Regions from separate parts of the Achromobacter sp. 18P8.1.1 genome, predicted to be linked through region 4. Evidence: predicted binding sites of a transcription regulator. Region 4 holds the regulator's gene; each other region holds the start of a gene.
What was found. Region 4 encodes FliA, which starts transcription of late flagellar genes. Its sites were predicted from a motif close to CTAAAGTTTNNNNNNNNNNNGCCGNTA; they were not measured.

Region 1 (7,966 bases), on a different contig from region 4:
CGGCCAGCGCCTGGCCGGCGGTTCCGCGCGGCCCGGGCAGGCCGGCGCAATACCAGTGGTCGATACGGGTGCCCAGCTTGGCCACCACGCCCGCCAGGTCCTTGTCGTTCAGCATGCCGAACACCGCATGGGTATACGGATGGAAGCCCATGTTATCCAGGTTCTGCGCCAGCACGGCTGCGGCATGCGGGTTGTGCGCCACGTCCAGAATCACCGAAGGCTGGCCCGGCAGGATCTGGAAACGGCCCGGCAGCGAGGCCTGCAGCAGGCCCAGCCGCACGGCCTGTTGTTGCACCGGGAGGCGGTCCCGCACGGATTCCAGCGCGGCCAGCGCGGCCGAGGCGTTCAGCAATTGATTGGCGCCGCGCAGGGCCGGATAGGCCAGCGCGCTGCGGCGCTGTTCACGGCCGCCGTACGCCCACTGCTGGCGGTCGCCGGAATAGTTGTAATCGCGCCCGAACAGCCAGAGATCGGCGCCGATCTGCTCGACGTGATCCAGGAGCGATTGCGGCGGCACGGGGTCGCTGCAGATGGCGGGGCGGCCGGCGCGGTAGATATGGGCCTTTTCGAAGCCGATTTTTTCACGGGTGTCACCCAGCCAGTCGGTATGGTCGAGGTCGACGCTCGTGACGATGGAGCAATCCGCGTCCACGATGTTGACGGCGTCCAGACGGCCGCCCAGGCCCACTTCCAGTACGACGGCGTCCAGGCGCGATTGCGAGAACAGGCGCAGGATGGCCAGCGTGGTGAATTCGAAGTACGTCAGCGAGACCTCGCCGCGGGCGGCTTCCACGGCCTGGAACTGTTCGATCAGGGCGGCGTCGGAAGCGATCTGGCCGTTGACGCGGGCACGTTCGTTAAAGTCGATCAGGTGCGGGGAGGTATACAGCCCGACCTTGTAGCCGGCCGCCAGCAGGATGGCTTCCAGCATGGCACAGGTGGAACCCTTGCCGTTGGTCCCGCCAACGACGAATTTCACGCCGGACAATTCCAGCCCCATGCGCGCAGCCACTTCGCGGACGCGGTCCAGGCCCATGTCGATCGCGGTGGCGTGGATGGACTCCAGGTACCGCAGCCAATCGGACAGGGTGGCGGAGGCGTCAGGCGGGCGAACAGGGGACATGGCGGGGTCGCGAAGTGAGATCAGCCTTGGATTTTAGCAGTCCGCGCACGGTGTTTTCCCTAATCCCCTAGGGTGCGGCACGGTATCTCGGCCGAAAAAGCGCTTGCCGATGTTTTTTTCATACGTGAAAATAAATTTATGTATGAGAATTTAAACGGACGACCATGACGCAACCGAAAACCCCCAACTGGCTGGTCCGCGAGGCCGACGTCCCGGGCTACCACCCCGCCAACCACACTGGCACGCTCAACCGCCGGTTGATCAGCCCCGAGACCGTCGGCGCACGCGGCGTGGAAGTGCTGCTGGGCGTCATCGACAAGGGCAAAGGCGCCCTGCCCCACGCCCACCCCGGCATCGAACAGGTCTGTTATCTGATTTCGGGCACGGCACGCGCCCAGGTGCAGGACGAATGGGCCGATATGGGCCCGGGCGATTGCTGCTATTTCCCGCCCGACATCCCGCATGTCTTCACCGTGACGAGCGACGAGCCCGCCCGCCTGCTGGTGATCTACACGCCGCCTTATGAAGAATCCCCCGATCGCGTGATCCGCGATTTCCCGGCATCACCCCCTGCCGCCTGACGGCGCAGCGACAGGCAGCGGACGAAGAGCCGCGCTTGCCCCGACAAAAACTGGAGACAAACCATGCGAAACCTGAGCCTGCTGGGCGCGGCCCTACTTGGCGCAGCGGCCGTGATGGCGGCCCCCGCCACCCACGCCGCCGACTATCCCAACAAACCCATCACCCTGATCGTGCCTTTCCCCGCGGGTTCGGGCACCGACGCCGTCGGCCGGATCTTCGGATCCGAACTGTCGGCCATCCTGGGCCAGCAGATCGTCGTCGAGAACAAACCCGGCGCCAACGCCACCATCGCCGCCAGCTACGTGGCGCGTGCCAAGCCTGACGGCTACACCCTTTTCGTCACCACCAACACGTCGCACTCGGCCGCCCCCTGGCTGATGAAGAACGTGCCCTACGATCCGGTCAAGGACTTCACCCCCATCGCGCGCGGCGGCAACCTGCCCTTCATCCTGGTCGCGAATCCGAAGCGCCCCTGGAAGAACGTCGCCGACCTGGTGGCGGACGCCAAGAAGAACCCGGGACGCATCACCTACGCCAGCGGCAACAGCACCGGCATCGTCGCGGGCGCCACGCTGGCCGACCGCGCCAAGATCGACATCCTGCACGTGCCTTACAAGGGCACGCCGCAAGGCCTGACCGATGTCGTGGGCGGGCAGGTGGACTTCATGTTCACCGACCTGGCTTCCGGCCTGCCCTTCGTGCAATCGGGCCAGTTGCGCGCGCTGGCCGTGTCCACCGCCGAACGCAGCGCCATCGTGCCCGACCTGCCGTCCATGGCCGAGTCCGGCGTGAAGGACTTCGACCTGAATTCCTGGAACGGCTACTTCGGCCCGGCCGGACTGCCGCCCGACGTCGTGGCCAAACTGAACGCCGCGATCAATCAGGTCGTGGCCAAACCGGAAGTGAAGAAGCGCCTGGCCGGCCTGGGCTTCGACGCTTTCTCCAGCACGCCCGAGGCGTTTGCGCAGTTCGTCAGCGAACAACGCGACCTGTGGGGCAAGCTGATCCGCGACGCGGGAATCGAACAGCAATGACGCAGCACAACCCCTCTGAGACGACATCCGGCGCCGGCCCGCTGAGCGGCGTGCGCATCCTGGACCTGAGTTCGGTCGTGATGGGCCCCTACGCCACGCAGATCCTGGCCGACCTGGGCGCCGACGTGATCAAGGTGGAGCCGCCCTCGGGCGACAACATGCGGGCCGTCGGCCCCATGCGCAACCCCGGCATGGGCCACCTGTACCTGCACCTGAACCGCAACAAGCGGTCCATCGTGCTGGACCTGAAGACGCCCGAGGGCCTGGACGCCTGCCTGAAACTGGCCGAAAGCTGCGACGCCCTGCTCTACAACATCCGGCCGCAGGCGATGGCCCGTCTGGGCTTGTCGTATGAAGCGGTGGCCGCGCGCAACCCGCGCATCGTCTATCTGGGCGCCTACGGTTTCGGCGAGGCCGGCCCGTACGCCGGGCGGCCCGCCTACGACGACCTGATCCAGGGCCAGACCGGCATCGCCGCGCTGTCGGCCCAGCAAAGCGGCGACGTGCCGCGTTATGCCCCGCTGACGCTGGCGGACCGTGCCGTAGGCCTGCACGTGGGCATTGCCCTGGTGTCGGCGGTGCTGCACGCCAGGGCGACGGGACGCGGGCAACAGGTGGAGATCCCCATGTTCGAAGGCATGGCGCACCTGGTATTGGGGGACCACCTGGGCGGCGCCACCTTCGAGCCGCCGCTGGGCCCGACGGGCTACGCGCGCCTGCTGGCGCCGCATCGCCGACCCTATGCAACAGCCGACGGCTATATCTGCCTGCTGATCTACAACGATAAGCACTGGCGCAATTTCTTTGGCCTGATTGGCCGGCCGGAGCTTGAGCAGGATCCCCGTTTCTGCACGCACGGGGCGCGGGCCGCGCATATCAGCGAGGTCTACGCCTTTGTGGCGGAGGTGATCAGCTCGCGCCCGAGCCAGGCATGGTTGGACGATCTGGCGCGCGCGGACATTCCCGCGTCTCAGCTGTACACGGTGGACGGATTGCTGCAGGACGAGCATCTGGCCGCCACCGGCTTCATCCGCGAAATGGACCACCCCTCCGAAGGCCGGATACGCACGACCGCTCCGCTGGGCCAGTACCAGGGCACGCCCACATCCCTGCGTCGGCACGCGCCCAGGCTGGGCGAACACAGCCGCGAAGTGCTGGAGCAAGCCGGCTATGACGCCGCCCGGATCGACGCCCTGGTCGACCGCGGCATTACCCAAGATGGAAATAACTGATGGACTTTGCCTTCACCCCAGATCAATTGGCGCTGCGCGACGCCGTTGCGCGCATTTGCAACCGCTACCCCGATGAATACTGGCTGGAACGCGACCGCGAAGGCGGCTTTCCCGAGCCGCTGCACGCCGACCTGGCGCGCGACGGCTGGCTGGGCATCGCCATGCCGCAGGAATACGGCGGCGCCGGCCTGGGCATGACCGAGGCCGCACTGATGATGCAGACCATCGCGGCCTCCGGCGCGGGGTTTACCGGTGCGTCCGCCGTCCATATGAATATCTTCGGCCTGAACCCGGTCGTCGTGTTCGGCAGCGACGAGCAGCGTGCGCGTTGGCTGGAGCCGCTGATCGCCGGCCGCGAGAAGGCCTGCTTCGCCGTGACCGAGCCGGACGCCGGGCTGGACACCACCAAGCTGTCCACGCGGGCCGTCCGCCAGGGCGACGAGTATGTGGTGCATGGCCGCAAGATCTGGATCTCGACGGCGCAGGTCGCCAACAAGATGCTGCTGCTGGCGCGCACCACGCCGCTGTCCGAGGTGGACAAGCCCACGCAGGGGCTATCGCTGTTCTATACCGATCTGGATCGCGAGAAGATCGAAGTGCGGGAGATCGAGAAAATGGGCCGCAAGGCCGTGGACTCGAACATGCTGTTCATCGACGGTTTGCGGATTCCGGTGGCCGACCGCATCGGCGAGGAAGGCCGCGGCTTTGAATACATCCTGCATGGCCTGAACCCGGAACGCATCCTGATCGCCGCCGAAGCGGTGGGCATCGGCCGCGCCGCGCTGGACCGGGCGGTGAAGTACGCCGGCGAACGCACCGTGTTCGGCCGGCCCATCGGACAGAACCAGGGCATCCAGCACCCGCTTGCCCAGGCCTGGATGCAGCTGGAAGCGGCCGACCTGATGGTGTTCAAGGCCGCCAGCCTGTACGACGCCGGCCAGCCTTGCGGGCCCTATGCCAATACCGCCAAGTACCTGGCGGCCGAGGCCGGCTACAACGCCTGCCAGACCGCCGTGATGACGCTGGGCGGCATGGGCTACGCCAAGGAATACCACGTAGAGCGCTTGCTGCGCGAAAGCTTCATCCCGCGCATCGCGCCGGTCAGCCCGCAGCTGATCATGTGCTTCATCGCGGAAAAGGTGCTGGGGCTGCCGAAGTCGTACTGACGCCATCGGCGCCGCGCCGCGTGGCGCGGCAGCGCCTCAGGCCTGCTGTTCCAGCCCGGTGCAGGCCGCCCGCAGGATCCGCGCATAGGCTTCCTGCTGCGGCTCGATCCGGTAGATCGGGCCGCCGACCGAAATCGCGTAGTGTTCGCCCGACAGGGTGACGGGCCAGGCGATCGCGCCCACGTCCGCGATGGATTCACCGCTATTCATGAACCAGCCCCGCTGACGCGACCGCTGGATATCGTCCTGCAAGGCTTGCGGCGTGACGAGCGTGCGCTCGTTGTAGCGGGTCATTGCCATGCCGGCCAGCATCGTATCGCGCACGGATTCGTCCATCAGCGACATCAACGCCTTGCCCAACGAATTGGCGTGAACGTCTTTGAACTCGCCGGCAACGGGCGCATATCGGATGGTATGTGGGGAATCCAGCACATCCAGGTACACGACGCGCCCGTCCTGGGTCAGCTTGGCGAACACGACGGTCTCGCGCGTGGCATCCCTTAATTCGACCAAGCTGGGATAGACCCGGTCCAGGACGGGGTCGGCCCGGGCAATGCGCTGGGCCATGGCCAAGAGACGGCCCGTGGGGTAGTAGCCCTGCCGGCGGCCGGTTTCGTACAGGTAGCCCAGGCCGGTCAGGGTGCGGATCAGCGCGAGGCAACTGGACACCGGGACGTCAAGCAGCCGGGCCAGTTCCGACAAGGGCAGCGCGCGTTTTTCGCGGGCAAAGGTTTCGATGATTTCGATAACTCGCAGCGCCGTCTTGACACTCATTGCCCGATCCGAACTATTTAGCACGTGAAACATCTGCCTCGCCGAGGGCTAAAGTTCCCTGCGGGCATGCCGTTATGGTAGCTGAGAATTCCCTGAAAACAGCGCGTTCCTCCGAGACGCCCACATCGCCGCTGGAGTGATCATGGCCGTAACCCCCTTAGCACCCGCTACGTACGCACCCGCTGCGATGACGCAGGCGCACGTCGTTGCCGAACCGGCCGTGATCGTCACGCCCGCGGCGGCAGCGACCAATAGCAGCGCTTCCGACAGCGCCACGTCGGATCAATCAGACTCGCAGAAGCTGCCGCTAGACAAGGCGCTGGACGAAATCAACGACCAGATGAAGGCCTGGTCCACGCAACTTCAGTTTGAGATCGATCCCAACGTGCATCAGGTCGTGGTGTCGGTGGTGGATGCGGAAACAGGTGACGTACTTCGCACCATCCCCAGCGAAACGGTGCTGAAAATCGCCAAAATGATCGTGAACATGCAAGGCAATGGCATCAAAACCACAGCTTGATACGGACCTTAAAACGGCGTTTATCGCTTATTTTGGCGCCATTCCCTGAGGGAAGCGCCGAATTAGGCCCGCCTTATGCCCTTACCCGGCCAATCGCCGACACCGTATTTTTGACAGAATCGCTTCGCAAGAAAGGAATTTCACATGGCTTCCATCACTAACCTCGGCTCAGTTTCCGGCTTGCCGCTGGAAAAGATCCTGTCTGACCTGCAAGACGCCGAGACGAAAAAGCTGTCCGTCTACACCACGCGCGCACAAAGCTATCAGACCCGCATTGACGCTTACTCGCAGCTGCAAAGCGCGCTGGAAGCCCTGCAGTCGTCGGCCGCCGTATTGGGCAAGGCAGAAACGATGGGGGCCATCAAGGGTAGCGTCACGGGCGGTTCCGCCTTGACGGCCACCGTGGCCGCCGAGGGCGCCGTGACGGGCCAATACACGATCGAAGTGAAAAACCTGGCGCGGGCACAAAGCCTGCAATCGACGGCGGTCGCTGACCGTACCGCCCAGAACGGCACGACCGGCAAGTTCGAAATCGAATTGGCCGACGGCACCAAGCACACGGTCGACCTGAAAAACGACACGTCGCTCAACGGCATCGTCAAAGCCATCAACGCCGACGACAAGAGCGGCGTGCGCGCCACCGTCATCAACGACGGCAACGGCAACAACTACTTGATGCTGACGGCACGGGACACCGGCGAAAAGGCCTCGGTCAAGTCCATCACCGTGAACGGCGACGCATCGCTTCAGAACATCCTGAGCTTCAGCACGGACGCAGGCGGCAACACGACCGGCATGGCGGCCACCAAGGCGCAAGACGCTGAGGTCATTATCAACGGCATTACCGTCAAGAGCGGTTCGAACAACATTTCGACCGCCATCGACGGCATTACGCTGAACCTGGCTGAAAAGACGGAAACGGACAAGCCCATCACGCTGAAACTGGAAGCCGACACCTCGGTCGCCAGCAAGGCAATCCAGGACTTCGTCACTAAGTACAAGACGCTGCAAACCACGATCAAGAACCTGACGTCGTTCGACGCAAAAGCTGCCACCAACCAGCCCCTGACGGGCGACGGCACCACGCGCTCGATCCAGTCGGCGCTTGCTGGCGCGTTGCAAAGCGTTTTGGGCGACGGCACCCTGCGCTCGCTGGCGGATCTGGGCATCACGACTGACGCCACCGCCCGCGAATTGAAGCTGGACACGACCAAGCTGACCAAGGCGTTGACCGACAACCCCGGCGACGTCACCAAGCTGCTGACCGGCGAGAATGGCCTGGCCAAAAATATCGACGCCGCCCTGAAAGACGTGCTGGGTTCGACGGGCTCGTTGAAGACGCGCCAGGACGGCCTGGCCAAGACGATCAGCGCATTGGACGCACAAAAGGCGCGCGCAAAAGCGTCCAGCGACGCGGAAATTGAGCGGATGCGTGCGCAGTTTGTAGCGCTCGACACGTTCTACATGAAGATGCAAAGCACGGGTAATTACCTGACCCAGCAGTTCGAGGCACTGAACAAGTCCACCAAGTAACT
Region 2 (7,966 bases), on a different contig from region 4:
AACGGGAGGCCGCCCCGTATTCCCCGGCGCCCGCCGAGCGGTCATATGCGGCTCCTGCTGCTCCCGTCGCGCCTGCCGCCATGCCGCAGACAGGCTATGCCGCGCCGTCCCGTTCGATCGCGGCCTACCAGTCTGCGTTTGCGTCGTCGGCATTGCCGGAAGAGGACACGGGGCCTGAAGACGTCGGCGGCGCTACCTCCGCCCCGGCCGTGCCGTATCCCACGCCGCTGCAACCTGCGCCCGCACAACCGGCAGCGGTTGCGACGCGGGTAGAGTTGCCCGCATTGCCGCCGACCCGCCCGGCAATGCCCGCCATGCCGGCGCCTGCCGCCATGCCGGCGCCTGCCGCCATGTCCATGTCTGCGCCTGCCGTTGTGCCTATGGCTGCCCCTGCCGCTGCCGCGCCCATGCCTCCGCCTGTGGCCGCCGCGCCTTCCATGGCCCGGACGCCGGATGCGCCGTTGCGCCAGCCGCCGGCCATGCCTGCCGCCGCGCTGCCGACAGACACCGCCGCGGGTTTGCAAGATGCCATTAGCGCGTTGCGAGGTGCGCTGGAAACCCGCATGGATGGCTTGCTGTGGGGCGGCCGACCGGGTTCGGGCCGCGAACCCGCCGCCGCCGCGCTGTTCCGCAGCCTCTTGGACGCGGGGTTCAGCACGAAGCTGGTGCGTGCGCTCGTGGACCGGCTGCCGCAAGGCATGACGGCCGACGCCGCCCAGTCCTGGGCGCGCAATGAACTGGTGACGCACCTCCCGGTTGTCGCATCCGAAGACGAATTCCTGGCCGGCGGAGTCTACGCGCTGGTGGGGCCGACCGGCGTCGGCAAGACCACGACGCTGGCCAAACTGGCTGCCCGCTGCGTGGCCCGCGAAGGGCGAGACCAGGTCGCGATGCTGACCACGGACTTGTTCCGGATCGGCGCGCTGGAACAATTGCAGATTTATGGCCGCCTGATGGGCGTGCCGGCGCACTCGGTGCGCGATGCCGCCGAGTTGCGCCGCATCCTGGCCGAACTGGGCAACCGCAAGATCGTGCTGATCGATACCACCGGCATCAGCCAGCGTGACCGCCTGGTGGCCGAGCAGGCCGCCATGCTGTGCAACGCCGGCAAGCCGGTGCGCCGCCTGCTGGTGCTGAACGCCGCCAGCCAGGGCGACACCCTGGACGAAGTGGCGCATGCCTACCGCAACGGCGTGGGCGAGGACGTGGCCGGCTGCATCATTACCAAACTGGATGAGGCCACGCGATTGGGCGCCGCGCTAGATACGGCGATCCGCCACCGGCTGCCGATCCACTATATGTCGGTCGGCCAGAAAGTGCCCGAGCACATGGAGCTTGCGCGCGCCGACACGCTCATCGACCGCGCCTTCGCGATGGTCGAGCGCGCCCGCGCGCTCTACACGCCCAGTGAAGCGGACCTGGCGTCGTTGGCGCCGGCCGCCCGCGAAGCCGATGCCGTGGATCCCGCGCGCCGCCGCCAGTTGCTAGCGTCCGCGATCCTGCGTCCGCAAGGCGGGTCGGCGTCTATCGCGGCCGCGCAGAATCTTGACGATACGATCGCCATGCTGGACAGCGATCCGGCGTGCGCTCAGGCGCGCGCGTCGTGGCGCGAGTACGTCGGCGATGGGGCGGGCGCAAGCCTGGCCGCGCTGGGCGACGAGCCGCTGGCGATGGTGCGGCGCGAATTCTCGGCCACCTGCCACCGCCACTTGCTGGCCGTGCACGGCAAGACCACCATGAAGGGCGAAGGCTTGCCTGGGGGAACGCTGTTGGGCGCGTTGCTGATGAGCGACCGCGGCGCCGCCCTGGCCGCGCCGGCGCAGCAGCTGGCGCTGGCGCATGGCATGTTGACGTCGTTTGCGCCGGCCGCGCCCGGGCAGCCGGATGCGGCCCTGGCGCTGGAGGCCCGCGTGCGCTGGCTGGGCGAACAATTGCCGCGCCTGCCGCTGGTGCACTTGCTGGAGGCGGGCACGTCCGGCCTGTGGCAGTCCTTGACCGGGCAGGGCGCATCGTGGGTGGCGCGCTGCCCCGGCGGCATGCGGGTGATCCAGGACGAATGCCCCACCAATCTGAATGCGGTCGGCAAGAGCGTGGGTTATCTGCCGGTGGGCCAGCCGGGCGACATGCCCGGTCTGCTGACCGAAAAAGCCGGCAAACGGGTGCCGCTCGCACTGTGGGCGTCGGGCACGGAAGTCGCCTTGCCGGGCAAGAACAGCGACGGGGCAGCGATGCGCCTGGTGTGCGCGCGGCTGATCGATACCGAAAGCGGCGAGATCGCCGCGCAACTGTTCGGCGTGACGAACTTGCCGGCGTCCCAGGCCGATGCCGCCACCGTGGCACGCTGGCTGGTGCTGCAGGATGAGGCGCGCGCCGGGTTCCGCTATATGGCCAATGCCTGGCAGGCGTTGCCGGCGGTGGATGGCGCGCATACCTTGGCGCGGCAGTCCTTGATGGCGGGCCAGTTGGGCGCCGCCTGCTGGCAGATGGCGCACTCTCCGTCCGCGGATGTGGTCCGCGGGCCGTTGTCGGGCATCGTGGGTTCGGAGCGCAAACTGTCGGGCCGCATGTTGCCCGTGGCAATCCTCAAGATGTTCGCGATGCTGGAAATGACCGGCGGGGCGTAATCCCAAGGCGAGTCCGCACCAATAGAAAGGCGGCGCAATGCGCCGCCTTTTTTTATCGCCGAAGCGAAGAAAACGAAAAAGGGCGGTCAGCCCGCCACAATCGGCTTGCGACCCGGGGCGCTGCGCGCCCCTCGGCCTTGCGCGTCGTACGTGGCAGTGACGCCCACGCCGTTGATGTTGCGCAACGCGTCCAGCGACTGCTGGGTATAGCGCAGGTGCACGTCGATCAGCGCACCGTTGCGCATGTTGATTTCGTTGGCAGAGGCCGACTTTGTCAGCAGCGCTTGCCAGATCTCGGACAATTGCGGGTGCTGCACGGCAGCTTGTTCCGTGCCGGCGTGGCCAACGGGCAGGCCGATCTCCGACAGCAGGCCGTCCCGGGTTTCGCTCAGGTCGACCAGTTGTTGGGCAATGCGCCCCTTGCGTTCGGTGATGGCTTGCAGTGCGCCGACGTTCCCCGGACCCACGAGCACTTCGGTCTCTTCTTCCAGAATGGTCGAGAACTCGGAGATCAGGGCATCTTCCTGCCGCATGCAGGACTGGAGGGAGTCGACGGGGTTCATGATCGTGCTTCGAAGTCGGTAGGACGGTGAACGGAGAATTACTTCAGCAGATCGCGCGCACTGGCGATCAGGCTGTCGGCAATCTTGCCGGTATCGATCTTCAACTGGCCCGAAGCTATGGCGGCGCGAATGGCGGCCACGCGCTCGACGTTGATGTCGTTCGAGCCGTCTTGCAGGGCCAGCATCTTGCGCGACGCCGAACTCAGCGCCACTTGCGAGCTGCTGGAGCCGCCGCCATTGCTGGCGCCGTACGCCTGCGCAACCGCGGAATCCGGGCGTTGGGCAACGGCATCGGCAGAAATGGGCCGGTTGGTGGTCGAATTGATTTTCAAGGTTTTCTCCGCAGGGCGTCCTGGGTCGGTTTGCGACGGATCCGCCTACTTATGTCTCTGTAACGGCAGGGCTGGAACGAACTTTAGGGCAGGCCGTCGGCTGGTGCAGCGCGATTTGTAACATTACCTACAGTTGTATTTCAACCAGCCCCGCATTCCTGACCACGCCGCTGACCACCTGGCCGCTGGCCGTGCGTACCTGGACCATCGCGCCGGGCGCGGCGTTGTCCAGCGCCTGGCCTTCGCTGCTGACCACGAAACCGTTGCCGCGCGCGTTGATCCGGACGTTTGAACCGCGGACGACGGATTGGGCGTTGCGCAGCGACGATCCGCGGACCGGTTGTCCGGCATTGATGCGATAGGCGGCCGTCATGCCGACGACGGTCTGGGGATCTGTGATGGCGCCGGGCGGGAGCGACACCAGATCGCCGTCCCGGGGGGCTAGGTCGTCCGGCGTCAGTGCCTGGCCGGCCGCGATCATCCGCGACGCGACGTAATAGTAGCCGGGGACGCTGACGGTCGCCTGCACGTAGGTCGTCCACGGCTTGGGCGCATTGCAGCGCACGCCGACGGTCATGCGCGACCGCAGCTTCATGCCCGACGGCATAAATGGGGACATGGCGTCGCACGGGGCCAGGCGCTCTGCGCGTGGTGGGTCGATGGAGATGACCGGTTGCCCAGGTAGTCCGGCCAATTGGTCCAGCAGATAGCTTTGTGCCGCCACGGCGATCGCCTCGGGCGCCTGGCTGGCGGCGTCCTGCGCCTGGGCGTTCCCGGAGGAGGCCAGGGCCAGGGCGATCAGGCAGCCGGCGCGCGCGCGGAGATGTCGTGCGGAGATTTTCATGATGGATGAATTGTAGGAGTCCGCGCCGTTCGGCAATACGTGAATTGGATGAGAAATGGCGGGTTATTTGGCTGATTGTGTTTGGCCGCCGGCCCCTATGATGCCGTCATCCAATGGGATAACGGTGCGTCCGAAGTCCCTTGCTCTATCCGTATTGCAACGCACGAAGGCGCCACGATGCTAGACAGGCTTAACGAAGATTTCCGGTTCTATCAGCAGGCCTTGGGACTGCGCGCGCAGCGTCAGGAAGTGCTGTCGTCGAACATCGCCAATGCCGACACGCCCAACTACAAAGCCCGCGACTTTGACTTCAAGGCAGCGATGCAGACGGCGATGGAAGGCACCATGCGCCTGCCGGATACGTCGCTGGCGCTGACGTCGGCACGCCATATCCCGGCCAAGGCCGTGTCCCAGGGGCCGACCGAGCTGCTGTACCGCCTGCCGTACCAGCCCAGCATGGACGGCAACACGGTGGACATGGATATCGAGCGTGTGCAGTTCGCCGACAACACATTGCACTACCAAAGCACCATGCAGATGATTTCCGGTCGCATCCGGACCATGCAGACGGCCATTCAGGATTGATCCATAAAGGGAGCGACAGGCAATGTCCTTGTTGAGCATTTTCGATATCGCCGGTTCGGCGCTCAGCGCGCAATCGCAGCGCATGAACGTGTCGGCCAGCAACATGGCCAACGCCGACAGCGTCGTGGGTCCGGACGGCCAGCCGTATCGCGCCCGCCAGGTCGTGTTCCAGGTTAATCCCGCTGCCGGCCAGGCGCTGGGGCAGGAGATCGGCGGCGTCCGGGTGGCTGGCGTCATCCAGGATCCATCTCCTCTCAAGCAGGTCTACGACCCCAAGCATCCGTTGGCCGATGCCCAGGGCTATATCAGCATGCCCAACGTCGACCCGGTGGCCGAAACGGTCAACATGATCGCGGCATCGCGGTCCTACCAGGCAAACGTCGAAGTCCTCAACACCGCCAAGTCGTTGATGCAAAAGACGCTGACCATCGGTCAATCCTAATTTCCTGACAGAGTGAATCCATGACCACCGTCGACCAGAACACCAGCACCACCGGCCTGGGCCTCGCGCAAAGCGGCGCCAACGGCTCCAGCACCGCGCAGGGCCTGCAGGACCAGTTCCTGAAGCTGCTGGTGACCCAGCTGCAGAACCAGGATCCGCTGAACCCCATGCAGAACGCCGAGCTGACCTCGCAGCTGGCGCAGATCTCCACGGTGGAAGGCATCACCAACCTGAAGAACACCATGCTGGCCATCAGCGGCCAGATCGACGTGTCGCAGTCGATGAACGCCGTGGCGATGATCGGCAAGGGCGTGCTGATCCCCGGCTCCAAGGTCAAGGTCGGCGTGGATGGCGACAACGCCGCCGAACGCGTGGTCACGCCTTACGGCCTGGACCTGCAGGGCGACGCGCAGAAGGTGCAGGTCCGCATCTCGGATTCGAACGGCGCGGTTGTGCGCACTATCGAAATGGGCGAGCAGAAGACGGGCGTGTACACGCTGAACTGGGACGGCAAGAACGACAGCGGCGTGGCGATGGAGGCGGGCGCGTACACCGTGTCCGTGCTGGCGACCGACGGCGACGGCAAGAAGGTGAATGCGGAAGTGCTGAGCTACGGCCAGGTCAAGAGCGTGGCGTATTCCACCAACGGCTTGCGTCTGGATCTGGGCCTGGACGGCCAGACCAGCATGCTGGACGTGCGTAAGGTAATCGGCGCCTGAACCGGGCGGATTTGAATCGGCGCCGGCGCATGTGCGACGGCTTCCCTAGATAAAGATTAGCGAGAGAAAACATGGGCTTCGGACAAGGATTGAGCGGCTTGAACGCCGCATCGCAGAACCTGGACGTAATCGGCAACAACATCGCCAACTCCGGCACCGTCGGCTTCAAGTCGTCGACCGCGTCGTTCGCTGACGTGTACGCCAGCTCGCGCGTGGGCCTGGGCGTGAAGGTCGCGGCGATCACGCAGCGCTTCACGGTAGGTGCGGTGAACGGCGGTGGCGGCGAATACGACATCGCCATCGACGGTGCGAAGGGCATGTTCCGAGTTACCGACCAGAGCGGCGCGGTGATGTACACCCGCAACGGCGAGTTTCTGGTCGACAAGAACAATTTCATCGTCAACGCGCAGGGCTACCGCATGACCGGTTACCCGGCCGGGGCGATCGGCGCAAACCCGGTTGAGCTGCAGTTGCCCACCGCCAACGTCGCGCCCAAGGCGTCCAGCACCGGCACCACGGTGGCCAACCTGGATGCGAATGCCAAAGTGGTGTACTTGACGGATACGGTGACTGCGCCCGCCGTGAATGGTTCGGTGACCATGACCGGCACGACGCCGCCTTCGCCGGCTACGCAGTACGAATTCACGCGCGACCCGGCGGGCACGATTGTCTGGGTGAACCAGCCGCCCGCGGGCACTTACGGCGCAGCGCCCAATCTGATCACGGTGGATGCCGCGGGTGCCGTGACCACGGGCGACGTCACCCAGGTGCCGGGATACAAGAACTTCACCGCTGCAGTCACTGAAATCGGCCGTCCGTTCGATCCCACCATCTCCAGCAGCTACACGAACGCGTCGCCCATGACGGTGTTCGACTCCCTGGGGAACTCTCACCAGGTGATGCAGTACTTCGTCAAACGCCCGGCCGACGCCGCCGGCAATAGCGTCTACGACGTGTACTACACGATGGACGGCCAGGCCATGGCGCCGACGACCCAAGCGGCTGGGACCTGGGGCAATCCCCAGCAGTTCACGTTCAATAAGGCCGGCGCGCTGACCAGCGCCCCGGTCGTGACGCTTAGCTTCGCGACGCCCGGTGGCACCACGACGCCGGCCGACCCGCTGAGTATCTCGATGAACTACACGGGCACCACGCAGTATGGCAGCGACTACAAGCTGGTCGCCAAGCCGGATGGCTACACGTCTGGTGAATTCAGCGGCATCAACATCGGTGGTGATGGCAGCCTGGTCGCCAGCTACACCAATGGCGAAACGCAAATCGTCGGCACGATTGTGCTGGCGGATTTTTCCAATCTTCAAGGCCTGCAACCGGTGGGTAACAACGCCTGGACCGAAACGGCAGCGTCCGGCCAGCCAATCCTGGGCCAGCCGGGCACCAACGGCCTGTCCAAGGTCGTGGGCCAAGCGACGGAAGCGTCCAACGTCGATATGAGCAAGGAGCTGGTCAACATGATCATCGCCCAGCGCACCTATCAGGCCAACTCGCAAACCATCAAGACCCAGGACGAAATCATGCAAGTCCTGATGAACCTGAAGTAAAGCCTTACAGGCTCGCGACGACACCGACGGAATAGGCAATGGACAGAATCATCTACACCGCCATGAATGGCGCAGCGCGTATCACTGAGCATCAGGCGGCGCTCGCCAACAACATGGCCAACGTGAACACGACGGGCTTTCGCGAACAGATCGCGCTGTACCGGTCGGTTCCGATGACGGACGGGGTGAGTCTGCCTACGCGCGTTTCGACGGTGGCGTCCACGCCCGGCAACAGCTTCCAGATGGGCACCATGCAGACCACGGGCCGCGACCTGGACGTGGCGCTGGCCAGCGAAAA
Region 3 (7,966 bases), on a different contig from region 4:
AGCGCCGTCAATACGGGGCCGGCGGGCAGGCGTGAGTGGCCCGAAGAATTCATCGAGATTCCCGAAATCGTTGCCAGGGGACCGCGGCGCAGCGCACGGGAACTGTCCCGTGCGCTGCCGCGCGCGTCATGCGGGTTAGAGCGCTGCGGCCTGTTTGGCCAGCTTGACGGCTTCTTCGTAGTTCGCCTTGGACTTGCCGTTCCACTCGCCTTCCAGCTGGGTGATCTGCTGGTTCACGGCCGCGTCCTTCTTGTTGCCGGCGAAGATCGCCAGGAAGGCCGGGTCGGCAGCTTTCTTTCCGTCGACCAGCGGGGCCCAGGTCAGCTTGCGCGCCTGCGCCAGCAGCTCGGCGGCGCGGCCGCTTTTGGCCTTGTCGCCCAGCTTGGCTTCGGCGTCGTAGATCGCCTTGGTGGCGGCCTGCAGTTCCTTCAGGCGGAACGTGACGGTCTGGTCGTACAGCGATTGCACAACGTAGTAGCGCGTCTGCGACAGGTCGGCGTTGAACTGCACCTTGCTGCGCTTGGCAATCTCGGCCGGGTCGGGATAGCCCGCCGGCACCTTGCCGGCCAGCGCCGAATACGGCAGCACCGGCAGCCGCGAGATCTTCGGTTCAAGCAGCAGTTCCTGGCCGGCCTGGCTAAGCGTGAAGGCAATGAACTTCTTGCCTTCCTCGGTGTTCTTCGCGCCTTCGATCAACGCGATGTTGGCGGGCACGATGGCGGTTTCGGAGGGGTAGACGAATTCGACTGGGAACTTTGAATACTTGCTGGACAGGCCGAAGAAGTCGATGACCGGGCCGGCGCCGAACTGGCCGTTGTTCACCCCGTCCGGTACGCCGAACGACCGCTCGGTGACGGCGCTGCTGTTGCCGGACATGCGCAGCAAGGTGCTCCAGCCCTCATCCCAGCCTTCGCCCTGCAGAATGGTCTCCACGGTCAGGTGCATCGTGCCCGAGCGAGACGGCGAGGTGATGCCGACATGGCCGAACCACTGCGGCGACAACAGGTCCTTCCATTCCACGGGGGCCGGAATCTTGTGCGCCGCGATATAGCGTGTGTTGTAGACGATGCCGTAGCCCGCCAGCGCCTGCCCCAGGTACATGCCGCCCGGGTCGTTGATGGGGTAGTTGCCGATCTTGTCCGGCACGTCTTTGTTCGCCATGTCGGACGATTTGGCCAGCAGCTTGTCGCGGCCCAGCACTTCGAAGGCGTCCGGGGCGCTGGCCCAGAACACTTCCGGACGCTGGCCGGCGGGCGTTTCGCGCACATAGGCTATGCCCGACACCGTATTCTTGTTCAGGATTTCCAGCGTGATGCCGGGATTGGCCTTTTCAAAGGCGCTCTTGTAGGCCTGGGTCAGGTCTTTGGGAAACGACGTGATGACCGTGACGGTGCCGGCCAGGGCCGGTGCCGCGCAGGCGGCCAGCAGGGCTCCTGCAAGGGCTGTGCGCATTGCATGCATGGTTTGTCTCCGTAGTTTTTGATTTGTCCGGAGACAGTAATGTCTGACCTGCTATGCGTCCAATCAGAAATTTTGATGCGCCTCATCAGCGCGGGCGCCTGGATGATGCGCCCGTTACCCGCCGTTGCGGGTCAGGCGGTCGTCGAGATGCCGCCTTGCGCGGCGCGCGCCTGCTGCGCCATCACTTGCGCGATCTGGCCTTGGATCTGCACGGCCTGCGCATTCAGCGACATGAGCTGCTGCGCCTTCATTTCATCGGACATCCCGCTGGCCTTGACCCTGGCGATCTGGTCCATGACCCGCTTGAGCTGCTTTTGCAGTTCCTTGATCTGACGGGTGTATTCGTCGTCATTGTCGGTTTCTTCGCTGGCGTTCGTGCTGGCCACGTTCATCCCACCCGGCGTATTGACGCGGATCTTGCCGTCCGCGGTCAGCGAGGTCGCCTCGCCATCCGTGGCCGGCTTGGCTTCCTTGTTGGCCTGGATCCGCTCGGCCCACAGGTCGGCCAGCGAGTTGTTCCGGGAGATGCCGTTGATGGGGGTGGTCGCCATGGTTGCTCCTGCTGCCGGTTTGGATTTCGGGGTTTCCACTAGTACGGCATTCTGGCGGCAAACTTAAACGTTGCCGCCTGTTCGCGGCCCCCTTTACACTGGCGCCCGCTCATACCCAACACCTATTTTGGGAAACCCATGTCCAATTCTTATTTTCCGCGCTGGCGCCTGGCGGACGACGCCGAGCCGGGCGTCATCATCGCGCCCGACGAACGCCTGTCCTGGCCCAAGAACGTTGCCATGGGCGCGCAGCACGTGGTGGCCATGTTCGGCTCGACCGTGCTGGCGCCGCTGCTGATGGGTTTCGACCCCAACGTCGCCATCCTGATGTCCGGTATCGGCACGCTGATCTTCTTCCTGTTCGTCGGCGGCCGCGTGCCCAGCTATCTGGGGTCCAGCTTTGCCTTCATCGGTGGGGTGATCGCGGTCACCGGGTATGCCGGCGGCGGGGCCAACGCCAATATCGGCGTGGCGCTGGGCGCCATCATTGCCTGCGGCCTGGCCTACACGCTGATCGGCGTCATCGTCTGGATCGTCAATGCGCGCGCCGGTGGCGGCGCCAATTGGATCGATACGCTCATGCCGCCCGTCGTGACGGGCGCCGTGGTTGCCGTGATCGGCCTGAACCTGGCGCCGATTGCCGCCAAGGGCGCCATGGGCGCCTCGGGCTTCGACACCTTCATGGCCCTGGTCACCATCGTCTGCGTGGGCGGCATCGCCGTCTACACGAAGGGCATGGTCCAGCGCCTCTTGATCCTGGTCGGACTGATCCTGGCTTGCGTGGTGTACGCCGTGCTGGCCAATGGCATGGGCATGGGCAAGCCCATCGACTTCTCGGGGGTGGCGGCCGCGGCCTGGATCGGCCTGCCGCATTTCGCCGCGCCGGTCTTCAAGGCCGAGGCGATGGGGCTGATCGTGCCGGTGGCCATCATCCTGGTGGCCGAAAACCTGGGGCACGTGAAGGCGGTCAGCGCCATGACGGGCCAGGACCTGGACCGCTACCTGGGCCGTGCCTTCGTCGGCGACGGCGTGGCCACCATGGTCTCGGGCGCCGTGGGCGGCACCGGCGTCACCACCTACGCCGAGAACATCGGCGTGATGGCGGTAACCCGCATCTATTCCACGCTGGTGTTCGTGGTGGCGGCCCTGATTGCCGTCGTACTGGGGTTTTCGCCCAAATTCGGCGCGCTGATCCAGACCATCCCGGGCCCGGTCTTGGGCGGCATGTCGGTGGTGGTGTTCGGCTTGATCGCCATCGCCGGCGCCCGTATCTGGGTGGTCAACCAGGTGGATTTCAGCGACAACCGCAACCTGATCGTGGCCGCCGTCACACTAGTGCTGGGCGCGGGCGATTTCACGATCAAGCTGGGCGACTTCATGCTGGGCGGCATCGGCACCGCCACCTTCGGCGCCATCATCCTGTACGCCTTGCTGCGCCGCAGGAAGCCGGCGGCGGGCTGACCCCGGCGCGGGCGCAAGCCCCGCGCACGGCGGCCGCGGCGGTCAGGACCTGGACAGCCGCGCCGCCTGCTTCACCCCGGACACCCGGGCCGGCGCGGCCTCGATCACCTGACCTGATTGTGTCTTGAACACCGCGGTGGCCTCCGACAGGCGCCGCGCCTGTTCCTCCATCGCGGAAGCGGCGGCCGACGCCTCTTCCACCAGCGCGGCGTTCTGCTGCGTCACCTCGTCCATTTGCGATACGGCCATCGTGACCTGATCGATCCCGCCTGCCTGCTCGGTCGACGCGGCCGAGATTTCGCCCATGATGTCCGTCACGCGCTGCACCGACGCCACGATCTCCTGCATGGTTTGGCCGGCGGCGGATACTTGGGCCGAGCCGGCCTTGACAGTGTCCACGGACGCTTCGATCAGGCCCTTGATCTCCTTGGCCGCCTGCGCGGCGCGCTGCGCCAGCGTGCGCACCTCGCCCGCCACGACGGCGAAGCCCTTGCCCTGCTCGCCGGCGCGGGCGGCTTCCACGGCGGCGTTCAACGCCAGGATGTTGGTCTGGAAGGCGATGCTGTCGATGACCGACACGATGTCGGAAATCTTGCGCGAACTCTCCGAAATCCCCTGCATGGTGGCGACCACCTGGCCCACGTTGTCGCCGCCGCGCTGCGCGACCTGCATGCTGACCGCGGCCAGCTGGTTCGCCTGGGCGGCGTTTTCGGCGTTCTGCTTGACGGTGGCGGCAAGCTCTTCCATCGTCGCGGCGGTTTCTTCCAGGGCTGCGGCCTGCTCCTCGGTGCGCGTCGACAGGTTGGCATTGCCGGCAGCGATCTCCGCCGCACCCACATTGATTTCCTCGACGCCTTGGCGCACGGACACCACCGTGCGCGTCAGGCCCTCCTGCATGCGCTTCAACGCGGCGAACAAGGCGCCGATCTCGTTGTTGGAGCGGGTTTCGACCCGGGTGGTCAGGTCGCCGCCGGCGATGCGGTCGAAGTGCCGGCCAGCCTCCTGCAGCGGCTGCAGCACGCCGCGCCGGATGAAGGTCCAGCACAGGGCGGTCAGCAGCAACGCAACCGTCAGCAGGGCGATCGCCGAGATCCGGGCATTGGAATAGGTGGCTTGCGAACTGGCCAGCACGCCGTCGCTACGCTCTTGCACACGGGCCAGGAAGGTCTTCATGTCCCTGACGAAATTGGCGTCGGCCTGGCGGGTCTTGCCGACGTCCTGCTGGTATTTGGCCGGCGCGCGTTCCTTGATGGCCGCGCTTAGCGTGTCCAACAGCGATGCATATTCCGTGAAACGGCCCTGCAGGATCACCGCCAGCGCCTGGCCGCGTTCGCTCTTGGGCACTTCCATGTATAGCGCGAAACGTTCGCGGGCCTGCGCCAGTTCCCGCCCGGCCTCCTGTTCGGCCGTGCTGGCCTGTTCGGCGTTGCCGGCCAGGATGCCCGCCAGCGCGTCGTCCAGCGCCAACCGCGTGCGCAGCAGGGCGCCATTGGCTTCGTATAGGGGATCGACCTGGTGCACCGCCACGGTATTCAGGTCTTCGATCTCGCGGACGCTATTGTCCGCATTCATCCAGCTCAACCCGCAGGCCAGCGCCAGCGCGATGACAAAGCACGCCAGCACCAGCAGCATGCCCGTACGGACTTTCAATTTTTCCAGCATGAGAGCTCCTCTTTCATGAACGCGATCCTCTGCGCGCAGGCAGGCGTTGCCCACCGGCCCTGCGGCTGAAGGGGCGGACGTCGAGCCGGATGACTGCGATGCGTCCGCCTGAAACTTGCAAGCACGCACAATCCATCGTTCGCGCGGCAGCATCTGCCGCGTTGCCCGCAACACTTGAAATAAGGAGAAGCGCCGGTTACCGCTTTTTGTATTTAATTGTTATTAGTCTTTCTACTTGTTATTTATACCGTCGTTATCGACGTAGTCGGGCGGGTTTTTTTGTAAACCCACTATTGGGAATACAAAAAACTATCGACAAGTATCTTTTATGCAACGCGTGGGTGCGGGCGTGCAGGCGGCGTCACGGGCCGCATGCAAGGATTTTTGGGAAAACCGCCTGTTTTAGCGGGTTACGGCGGTGAATTGCGCCGAAAAGCACGTTTTCTGCCCCGGCTTGCAATTCCGGTGGACTTTGACCACAATATGACCTTGATTGCCCCGGTTCCGACCCGAGCCGGGGTTTTGTTTTGGTCGTCCGCGCCGCAGGTCCTGCCCACAAGGCAACAGACCCCATGCGCGCGCCTGGGTAACGACCTTCACCGAGAACGCTCCTTCGGGGCGTTTTTCTACTTTTGTTTGGGAAACGACATGTCTGCCATTCCTTTGACCGTGCGCGGGGCCGAGCGCTTGCAAGAAGAGCTCCACCGGCTGAAAACCGTGGAACGTCCTGCCGTGATTAACGCGATCGCCGAGGCGCGTGCGCAGGGTGATCTGTCGGAAAATGCCGAATACGATGCCGCTCGCGAGCGCCAAGGTTTCATCGAGGGTCGGATTGCCGAACTCGAAGGCACGCTTTCCAACGCCCATCTGATCGATCCGTCTTCCCTGGAAGCCGAAGGCCGCGCCGTGTTTGGCGCCACCGTCGATATCGAAGACCTGGATTCGGGCGACCGCGTGACGTACCAAATCGTCGGCGACGTCGAAGCCGACATCAAGTCGAACCTGATTTCCGTGTCGAGCCCGGTGGCGCGCGCGCTGATCGGCAAGAGCGAAGGCGATGTGGTCGAGGTCAAGGCCCCGGCTGGCGTTCGCGAGTATGAAGTTCTGGGCGTGCGTTACATCTAACGCATGCACCCAAGCAGGTAGCTGTCAAAACACCATAGTCCGAACCCTGCGTTCGTCTGGATTCCGCGGTACATTCGCGGATCGCTATGGTGGACCGGGCGCGTAAAGCGCCCGTTTTTGTGCCCAGCCTTACCTTTTCGACGTCTTGCGGCTGGTGCCGCTGCGTGCCCCGGCCCGAAGGCTGAGTGCGCTGCCGGCGCGACGGGGAATGCCGTGGCCGCTGTCAGTAGCGCGTTTGTTGCTGGGACGCATGGGCTTGCCGTTCTTATTGAGCTGGTCCTGCGGCACGAAGCGGGTTTTGGCCGGCTTGGGCTCTTCGGACTCGCTGCGGCGCGGACGCTTGCCCAGGGTCTTGCCTTCGGCGGCCAGCTTCTTGGGCGTGTAGGGCTCGGAGGCGCGGCGCTTGGCAGGGGCTTCGGGCTCCCTGGCGGCCAGCGCGGCAGGCTTGACGTTGCCGGCCAGCGGGCGGAAAAGAATCAGGGTCTTGCCCAGGTGATGCACCGGGGCGCAGGACAGAGTGTCGCAAATCGTCGACAACATGGTGTCGCGGGCCTCGCGGTCGTCGCCACCGGCGCGTACCTTGATAAGGCCGTGCGAAGACAGTGCCAGGTCGATTTCCTTGAGCACGGCTTCGGTCAGGCCATTGTCGCCAATCAGGACGACGGGGCGCAGGGGGTGGGCGGCGGACCGAAGGTCGCTGCGCTCACGAGAGGTAAGTTCTAATATAGGCATGCGTGGAATTGTACGGTAATGGCCAAGAATAAATTCTCTAAAGACTGGATTCACCAGCACATCAATGATCCCTATGTGAAGCTGGCGCAACAGAAGGGCTATCGAGCCCGTGGCGCGTTCAAGCTGATCGAGCTTCTGGACAATGAAAAGCTGCTGCGCCGGGGCGACCTGGTCGTGGACCTGGGTTCATCGCCCGGCAGCTGGTCCCAAGTGGTGCGAGAGCGCCTGACGGGGCCGGGCGGGGTCGTGGACGGACGTATTATTGCGCTGGACATGCTTCCCATGGAACCCATTGCGGGCGTGGAATTCATCCAGGGCGACTTCCGCGAAGATGAAGTCCTGAAACAATTGGAAGACATGGTCGGATCGCACGCGGTGGACCTTGTTATTTCAGACATGGCCCCCAACTTGTCAGGCGTGGGGATTGCCGACGCCGCGCGCATCCAGCATGTTTGCGACTTGGCGATGGAGTTTTCCCGCGCTCACCTCAAGCCCGACGGGGTGCTGATCGTCAAAGCTTTCCACGGCAGCGGTTTTTCGCAGATCGTGCAAAGCTTCAAGCAGCACTTCAAGCGGGTGGTCGAGCGCAAGCCGAAGGCGTCGAGGGCGAAGTCCTCTGAAACCTTTCTGGTTGCCCGCGATCTGAAGTAACCCCGGTCCGGGGCCTGTTGCTCCGGAACCCAAAAAAAACGCTACCTGCTTGGCGAGACAACGACCTAACAAATCACGAATCAGACGTAAATACACGGGCCCCAGGGATCCCAGGACGCAATCGGGTCCAACAGGGTAGAATGGGCTATTGACATACTTGTGACTGTGCCATATGCGGGTGCGCGGTCGCCGGTCGGAATCGAAAGCAGGAGATCGACCTTGAATAATTCATTTTCGAAAGTCGCTGTCTGGATGGTGATAGCCCTCGTGCTATTTACCGTCTTCAAACAGTTCGACGGACGCGCTCAGACCCAGGACGGCGT
Region 4 (7,966 bases):
GCTGGTGCGCGAGTTCAGGAACGAATACACGTTGTAGAACAGCGACGAATGGATATTCGGCAGCCAGGTCATGAACCAATCGACCGAAAAAGGCAGCATGCCCTTGGGTGGCGAGCAGCCGCGGATTTCGCGATACAAGCGTGCCAGACGGTCGTGGCTGAGGCTGGTTTCAGCCTCCAGCACCTGAAGCCGCGCTCCCAGAGTGATCATGGAGCTGGCTAGCAGGATGTCGTCCGCTTCCTGAGAAACGCTTTTCGAGGCCATTGCGCGAGAGTCCGATTGGGTTTCGAACGGCCGTCAGGCCAGTTCTTCTACAGGTTGCTTGGCCAGCAGGATGGTTGCATGCGCTTGCTGCAGCGCACCACCCAGAACGTCATGGGTCAGCGCGGACAACAGGCTGTAATCGTCAAAACGGAATCGGCAGAGGAGCGAGCTGGAGCTAGCCAGTTTCACCAGTTGGGCCGGCGACAGACGCATCAGGATGTCGGCAACTTCGTTGCTGAACCCCAGACGGAACATCGATGCGGCATAGTCATCACGCAACATACGTTGCGCAAGTAACAGATATGACAGATTCACTTCGCGAATATCTGCCAGCAATGAATTTTCGACTTGTTGCACGCCCTACTCCCTATCCCTATCCCACCCAAGGGGCTCGATAACTAAAAGCGCCGACAATTTGAATTGCCTGACGGCTTGCTGCATCCTGTTTTAATGCGAAATGTATCATTTGTTCGCAATTTAAGTAAAATTTACCACAGGTGATGTCATTTTCTATGACTTATATGACAAATCTTTGTTGATATTGCGCAACTTACGAAAATAGATACACCTTGACATAGATGTTCGACGGGAATTTACGTCAATTTGGCAAATAAGCATTCAAAACATTGCGTACTTCGAGGAATGAAATGTTGTGCAGTCCCGACAATGACACCTTGCCGATCACTTAATTTGTAGCTTTAGCGCAGCCGCGCGTTTGTCGACAATGTCGCAAATTGACAACGTCAGACAATGCGTCACGATGGACACCGCCTGACATTCCCGCAATGCCCCACGCAGATGACAGCTTGGTCGAATATGCCCCGCTAGTGCGGAAGCTGGCCCTGCAATTGCTCGCCCGGCTACCCGCCAGCGTTGAGCTCGACGACTTGATACAGGCCGGCATGATCGGCCTGCTTGACGCCGTAAGGCGCTATCAGGAAACGGCAGACGCCCAATTCGAGACCTACGCCACGACCCGCATTCGTGGCGCGATGCTGGACGAACTCCGCGGCCAGGACTGGCTGCCGCGCAGCGTCCGCGCCAAGGCGCGCAAGATCGAACAAGCCATCCAGCAACTGGAACAACGGCTGATGCGCGCCCCGTCAGAGGCTGAAATCGCGCAACAGCTGGATATGCGGATCGAGGATTACCAGACGCTCCTGCACGACGCGCAAGGCGTCCAGATCGTGCATTACGAAGATTTCACGACGGAAAACGACTCGGCTAGTGGCCAATCCGACTGGGCAGCCACGCTGAACCACGGCTCCGCGGGGGGCAATCCGCTGGACTCCCTCTTGGCCGGAGACTTCCGACAAGCCCTGATTCACGCCATCGACTCCCTCCCCGACCGCGAAAAATTGCTGCTGTCGCTCTGTTACGAACAAGGGCTGAATCTGAAGGAAATCGGCGCCATCATGAATGTGACCGAGGCGCGGGTGTGCCAGCTGCGGTCGCAGGCAACGGCAAGAATCCGCGCCAAGCTGAAGGACCAGGCCTGGCATGCGCTGCCCCAGGAGGGGCAGATCGCGCAGATTATTTGAGCTCGAGCCCTTGGGCCGTTCGAAAATCCCCCAAAAATCCGACGCTATTCCGCCCATCGGCCGCCATGCCGGGCTGCTAGCCTCTCGAATCGACGCTTAGTGTGTGCGCGATCGCCCACGCAAGCAGCACACCCCGCCTATCCCTGGAATTCAGTCATGACCGCAGCCGATCATTTGACGCAGGCAATTTCTGACGCCTACGACGAAACCCCGTACATTTCGAACGCGTTCGCCTATACGTCGCCAGGCAACTTGCGAGCAGTGGCCAGCCTTTACGGATTGGCCACGCCAGCACTCGACAACGCCCGCGTGCTGGAACTGGGGGGTGCCGCCGGCGGAAACCTGTTGCCCTTTGCGATGGCCTATCCGGGCGCGCAGGTGGTGGGCATTGATCTGGCGCCTCAACAGATCGAGGCAGGCCAGCAGATCGCCGAGAAAGTCGGCGCGCGCAATCTCGACTTGCGCGCGATGAGCCTGACCGACATCACGCCGGAGTTCGGGATGTTCGACTACATCATTTGCCACGGCGTTTTCAGCTGGGTCCCCCCCGAAGTGCGCGACGCGATATTCCGCATCTGCCGGGAAAACCTGGCTCCGGAGGGGATTGCCTATATCAGTTACAACACCTACCCGGGATGGAAAGCTGCCGACGTGGTACGCGACGCGATGATCCTGAACAGTTTTGGCGCCCAAACGGCACAGGAAAAACTTGCCAGCGCCAAGGAGATGCTGGATCTCATCGAAAACGGCCTCTGGCACAACAACCCGCTGCACGCTGCACTGCAAAATGTTGCAAGCAAGCTGCGCGGCCAGTCCGACCATTACGTCTTGCACGAATACCTGGAAGCAATCAATACGCCTTGCTACTTCCTGGAATTTGCCGCCGCCGCGCAACAGGCCGGCCTGGCCTATGTCACGGACGCCGAGCCGCATTTGACCTTCGCGTCGACTTACGGCGCCAAGGTCGCGCTGGGCCTGAATGGCCTGTCAGCCAATAGCAACCGTGAAATGCGCGAGCAATATCTGGATTTCGCTGTGGGACGCTCGTTTCGCAAGAGCCTGCTGGTGCACGCGGATCGCGCGGGCCAGATGCTGGCCCAGCCGGAAGGCAGCGCCTTCAAAGCGATGCACTTCTCTGCGAGGCTTGACGCCGCCGCCGCGACGACGGGCGCATCCGCAGAGCATCGTCACTACATTACACCCAATGGCGCGACCCTGAGCAGCAAGGACCCGGCCATGGTCGGGATGATCGACGCGCTGAACCAGGCCTGGCCGCGCGCCCTGCCCTTTGACGCCATTCTTGGCATTGCACAGCACCACAACCCGGACGCAGCGCGAGAAGATTTGTGCAACGCCGTCTATATGAACCTGATCACTCTGGTGCAATCCAGTGCAGTCCACTTCCGCATGGAGCCGTCGGCCTATGTGGCGCCTGACAGCAAACCCGCGTTGATCCCCGGCGCCCTCCCATTGCTTCGTGAAGTTACCCGACAGCCGAGCCAGGTGGGTATGTATAACTTTTGGCATCAGCCCGTGACCCCTCCGGCCGATGCCTTGAGCCAATTCATCACCCTGCAAATGGACGGCACCCACTCCGTGACCGACCTGCGTACGCAAGTGCGTGACGCGCTGACCTCAGGCCGTCTCGCCCATCCCAACGGACAAACCTATAAGGGCGCCCGCAATCTGGAGCCGGTCGCGCAGGAATTTTTGAACGCCCTGCTGGCTGAATTGCGCCGCGCCGGGCTGCTGCTGAACTGATACATTTGGCCGCCGGGACTGGCGCGTGGACTCGCCAGCCCCGGAAAGCATCAAAAACCTCAACATATTTACGATTGCCGAAAAAAAAGCCTAAAGATTGATTTGCGACTGCCGTAATCCTGGCAACGGAGCAATTCGAAGACGCAAGAAAGCGAATTCTCCCGTTAACACGATGGGCGGCCCCGCTGCCCGGTTTGAAGAAGCCTTTCTCTCTTGGGAGCCTAAACATGGCTGCAGTCATTAACACCAACTACTTGTCGCTCGTTGCTCAGAACAACCTGAACAAGTCGCAATCGTCCCTGGGTACCGCCATCGAACGCCTGTCGTCGGGCCTGCGCATCAACAGCGCCAAGGACGACGCCGCCGGTATGGCCATTGCCAACCGCTTCACCGCGAACGTCAAGGGTCTGACCCAAGCCGCTCGTAACGCCAACGACGGCATCTCGCTGGCTCAAACGACGGAAGGCGCCGCCTCCGAAATCAACACCCACCTGCAGCGCGTTCGCGAACTGTCGGTGCAAGCCGGTAACGGCAGCTACTCGCAAGAGCAGCTGAACTCGATGCAAGACGAAATCAACCAACGTCTGTCGGACATCGACCGCATCTCGCAACAAACCGACTTCAACGGCGTGAAGGTTCTGTCCTCCAACGCCAAGCCGCTGACGCTGCAAGTTGGCGCCAACGACGGCGAAACGATCACCCTGAACCTGTCGGAAATCAGCGTCAAGACGCTGGGTCTGGACGGCTTCAACGTCAACGGCTCGGGCGTGACCCAGAACCGTTCGGCCACCGTGTCCGACCTGCAAGCCGCTGGCGGCACCGCCGTCGGCAACGACTGGACCGTCACCACGACGCACGCTGCTGCAACGGCTGACCAAACCTTCGCCAAGCTGGAAAACGGCAACACCGTTACCGTTGGCACGGGCACCGGCGCTACGACCTACACGTACGACTCGGCCAACAAGAACTTCACGTTCACCGACAAGTCGGCTTCGAACGCTGGCGCCATCACCACGCTGGCAAACTCGCTGCGTCCGGCCACCGGCACGACGACCGCGACCTACACCCACAACAACGGCGGCCAGACTGAATTCCAAGTCGACGCTACGGGCAAGGTCACCATCGGCGGCCAAGACGCCTTCCTGGATGCCGCTGGCAACCTGACCACCAACAACGCCTCGGCTACCGCTGCCACGCTGAACACCGTGCTGACCGCCGCCGCCAACACCGGCGCCGCTGGTTCGTCGTCGGTTTCGATCGGTGGCAAGACGTACTCCAGCACCGGCACCGCCAACGCTCTGTCGTTCACCAACACCATCGCTACCGATGCGCTGCTGGCCAACGTCAAGGCCAACGCTACCGCCGGCGGCGTGGTCGTCAAGCTGGGTCAAGGCATCACCAGCGCCAACGTCACCTTCACCAGCGGCGCGTCGACCGACACGTACGTTGATGACAAGGGCACGTTCACCACGACCAAGACGTACGACACGACCTACACCGTTGACCCGAACACGGGCAAGGCTACGGTCAAGAGCGGCACGGGCACGGGTGACTACACCGCCAAGATCGGTGCTGAAGCCAAGGTCAACAGCTCGGGCAAGCTGACCACGGAAGACACCAGCAAGGGTACGCTGACCACCGATCCGCTGAAGACGCTGGATGCCGCCTTCACGAAGCTGGACAAGCTGACCGGCGAACTGGGTGCTGTGCAGAACCGTCTGGAATCGACGATCGCCAACCTGAACAACGTCGTCAACAACCTGTCCAACGCTCGTTCGCGTATTCAAGACGCCGACTACGCCACGGAAGTGTCGAACATGTCCAAGGCTCAGATCCTGCAACAAGCTGGTACCTCGGTTCTGGCGCAAGCCAACCAAGTGCCGCAAACCGTTCTGTCGCTGCTGCGTTAATTCTCGGCAACGGCAACGGTCGGCAGAGGAAACTTCGGTTTCCTCTGGCTGGCAGCCAGGACGGGGCCTTCGCACCCGCCCTGGCCACCCCGAAAACCCGCCTCTCGGCGGGTTTTTTTTCGTCCACACCCGGCCGCCGCGGCCGGCGAGCTTTGTCTAAAGTGGCGGGATATTCCGACGCTGATTCTCCGAATGAGTCCCGGCCGCCATTCGTAGAATTCCGGGATCAGATCCCCTAGCTTCGACCAGCCCTAACCCCACATGTCCTATCCGGCCTTCACCCAACGACAAGCCATTGCAGATCCGGGCCGGCTGTCGCCCAGCCATTCTCCCGCCAGAGTGCGCGCCACCGCGCACTTATACGGGGTCGAAACCCGGCCGCTGGAACGTGCACGGGTGCTGGCCATTGGCTGCGGTGCAGGCGAGGCACTGCTGCCGTTCGCGCTGGCCTATCCTGACGGGCAGGCAATCGGGCTTGATCCTTCGGAAACCTTGATCAGCCAGGGCACCGAGGCGGCGGGCCGGCTTGGCGTATCCAACCTGACGCTCTATGTCGGTCAAGCGACCGACGTGGGTTCACAGTTGGGGCTGTTCGACTACATCATCGTCACCGGCGTCTACAGCTACCTGCCCGCCGACGCCGCGCAGGCCCTGCTGCAAGCCTGCGCCGCCCTGTTGACGCCCCAGGGCATTCTCTATCTGGACAGCCACGTATACCCAGGCGCCAAGGCGCTGGACGTGGTGCGCGACGCCATCATGCTGCATGGCCACGCCGCGCAGACTAACGCCGAACTGCGCCAAAGCGCATTGGCCGCCCTGACCCTGTTTAAGGAAGGCTTGGCGGCGGCGAACCCTCAACTGGCGGCATTGCCCGGCATCGTGGCGCAATTCGAGCGTGACCTGCATGCCGCGCAAGGAGATCACGAGGGCGGACTTCAGTTGCTGGGCTGCAACCCCAGTTACTTTGTCGAACTGGCCGGGCGCGCCACCGAGGCCGGACTGGCCTACGTGGGCGACACCCAGCCGCTGAGCGAAATCGCGTTGAACTTCGGCCAAGGCGTATCGCTGAATCACAGCCTGCTGGCCATGGGCCAGCCCGCCACCGTACGCCAGCAATATCTGGATTTCGCCACCGGCCGCGCCTTCCGTCAGAGCCTGTGGGTAGCGCAAGCGCGCGCAACCAATGTGGCGGGCAAGCCTGACCTGAACCGCATGCGGGACCTGCGCTTTGCCTGCGGGCTGATCCGCCTGGCTGCCAACGGACAAGAGAGCGGCGCCACTTATGTGAACCATCTTGGCCGAGCCCTGGTCACCCAGGATGCCGACGTGGTGACGGTCACGGACATGCTCAACCATGCGTGGCCGGCGACGCTGCCCTACCCGACGCTGCTGGCCGTCCTGCTGAACAAGAACCAGATCGACGACGCCGCCGGGCGCAAGGTATTGGACCGTGTCTTGCAGACGCTGATGGAAAACGATCTGCTGCACTACAGCCTGGACGCCGGCCCTTACGAACGCGAAGGCGACGCCCCGTTGCGGCCGATCCCCTTTCTGATTGCCGATGACACGGCGCCGGCCCTGCCGCGCTTCAACCTCTGGCATGAGCCCGTCAAGCTGGTGCCGTCGGCTGCGCAGTCTGCCATCATCCGCAACCTCGCCGCTGGCCGCTTGCCCCATGTGCCGGACACGGGAGGCTCGCCCGCAGACCCATCGGATGTGGCAGAAACCCTGGCGTTGCTCAAGCGTTATGCGCTCGTTCAAGGCAGTACGCGCGCGTGGGCAACGATGCTACGCGACGCGATGACCGCCGCGCACGGCAATATGCCGCTGCTAGGCCTGTACATCAGCGCCCTGGCATGCCTGAGCCTGAACGCGCGCATTCTTGCCGCCAGCGGGCACCAGCCTAATCCGGGACAGGCCATCGCCGCCCAGGCCATTCGCCTGCACGAGCTGATGACGAAGAAGGCCTTCCAGGAAGCAGAACAAATCGCGCGCCGCCTGACGAAGAGCGCCCCCAAGTTCTGGGATGCATGGGAAGCGTTGACCATTGCTCTTTTCAGCACCGCACGCGTGCAAGAGGCTCTGCTGCCTGCACTGACGACCCTGGAACTGGGGCCGGCCGACCCGCAAAGCTACGTGCTGCTGGCTGCGATCATGACGCAATTGGGGCGCACGTCCGAAGCCATCGGCGCCAGCCGCCGAGCAGTCGAACTGGCGCCGCTCAGTGCCGAAACCCATTCCGCACTGGCCGACGCCCTGACGACCGAACGGCGCTACAAGGAAGCCGAAGCCAGCAACCTGCTCGCCATCGCCCTGGAACCAGCGCATCGCAAGTCCCGCATCAACCTGTGCAAGACCTATATCGATGCCGGTGATGTCGCGAAGGCGGAGCTTGCTGCGCGCGAAGCGGTTGCCGTGTTCCCCACCGAGCCCACCCCGCGCAATAACCTGTTGTTTGCATTGAACTATTCGGACGAGCGCAGCGCCGAA

Region 1: a site for FliA is predicted at 5,960-5,986, ahead of AC27VE_RS20700 (flagellar protein FlaG). Genes of this name have one in related genera too.
Region 2: a site for FliA is predicted at 3,580-3,606, ahead of flgM (flagellar biosynthesis anti-sigma factor FlgM). Genes of this name have one in related genera too.
Region 3: a site for FliA is predicted at 2,054-2,080, ahead of AC27VE_RS24540 (FlxA-like family protein). Genes of this name have one in related genera too.

The regions. Positions count from the first base shown of each region.
Region 1 is NZ_JBYOKH010000035.1:19,928-27,893, reverse strand. Features, by position in the region: gene folC (bifunctional tetrahydrofolate synthase/dihydrofolate synthase) at 1-1,123, opposite strand, end outside; gene AC27VE_RS20725 (cupin domain-containing protein) at 1,288-1,704, shown strand; gene AC27VE_RS20720 (Bug family tripartite tricarboxylate transporter substrate binding protein) at 1,768-2,739, shown strand; gene AC27VE_RS20715 (CaiB/BaiF CoA transferase family protein) at 2,736-3,971, shown strand; gene AC27VE_RS20710 (acyl-CoA dehydrogenase family protein) at 3,971-5,137, shown strand; gene AC27VE_RS20705 (IclR family transcriptional regulator) at 5,174-5,911, opposite strand; gene AC27VE_RS20700 (flagellar protein FlaG) at 6,054-6,431, shown strand; gene fliD (flagellar filament capping protein FliD) at 6,576-7,964, shown strand.
Region 2 is NZ_JBYOKH010000071.1:11,020-18,985, reverse strand. Features, by position in the region: gene flhF (flagellar biosynthesis GTPase FlhF) at 1-2,624, shown strand, start outside; gene AC27VE_RS28780 (flagella synthesis protein FlgN) at 2,711-3,187, opposite strand; gene flgM (flagellar biosynthesis anti-sigma factor FlgM) at 3,226-3,519, opposite strand; gene flgA (flagellar basal body P-ring formation chaperone FlgA) at 3,647-4,363, opposite strand; gene flgB (flagellar basal body rod protein FlgB) at 4,541-4,948, shown strand; gene flgC (flagellar basal body rod protein FlgC) at 4,971-5,390, shown strand; gene AC27VE_RS28755 (flagellar hook capping FlgD N-terminal domain-containing protein) at 5,411-6,109, shown strand; gene AC27VE_RS28750 (flagellar hook-basal body complex protein) at 6,181-7,668, shown strand; gene AC27VE_RS28745 (flagellar basal body rod protein FlgF) at 7,707-7,966, shown strand, end outside.
Region 3 is NZ_JBYOKH010000049.1:22,289-30,254, reverse strand. Features, by position in the region: gene AC27VE_RS24550 (ABC transporter permease) at 1-53, opposite strand, end outside; gene AC27VE_RS24545 (extracellular solute-binding protein) at 136-1,461, opposite strand; gene AC27VE_RS24540 (FlxA-like family protein) at 1,593-2,012, opposite strand; gene AC27VE_RS24535 (solute carrier family 23 protein) at 2,151-3,473, shown strand; gene AC27VE_RS24530 (methyl-accepting chemotaxis protein) at 3,516-5,135, opposite strand; gene greA (transcription elongation factor GreA) at 5,784-6,260, shown strand; gene AC27VE_RS24520 (YhbY family RNA-binding protein) at 6,390-6,992, opposite strand; gene AC27VE_RS24515 (RlmE family RNA methyltransferase) at 7,011-7,643, shown strand; gene ftsH (ATP-dependent zinc metalloprotease FtsH) at 7,863-7,966, shown strand, end outside.
Region 4 is NZ_JBYOKH010000043.1:222-8,187, forward strand. Features, by position in the region: partial or broken gene flhC (flagellar transcriptional regulator FlhC) at 1-264, opposite strand, end outside; gene flhD (flagellar transcriptional regulator FlhD) at 298-621, opposite strand; gene AC27VE_RS22940 (RNA polymerase sigma factor FliA) at 1,050-1,805, shown strand; gene AC27VE_RS22945 (methyltransferase regulatory domain-containing protein) at 1,962-3,566, shown strand; gene AC27VE_RS22950 (flagellin N-terminal helical domain-containing protein) at 3,794-5,476, shown strand; gene AC27VE_RS22955 (O-linked N-acetylglucosamine transferase family protein) at 5,738-7,966, shown strand, end outside.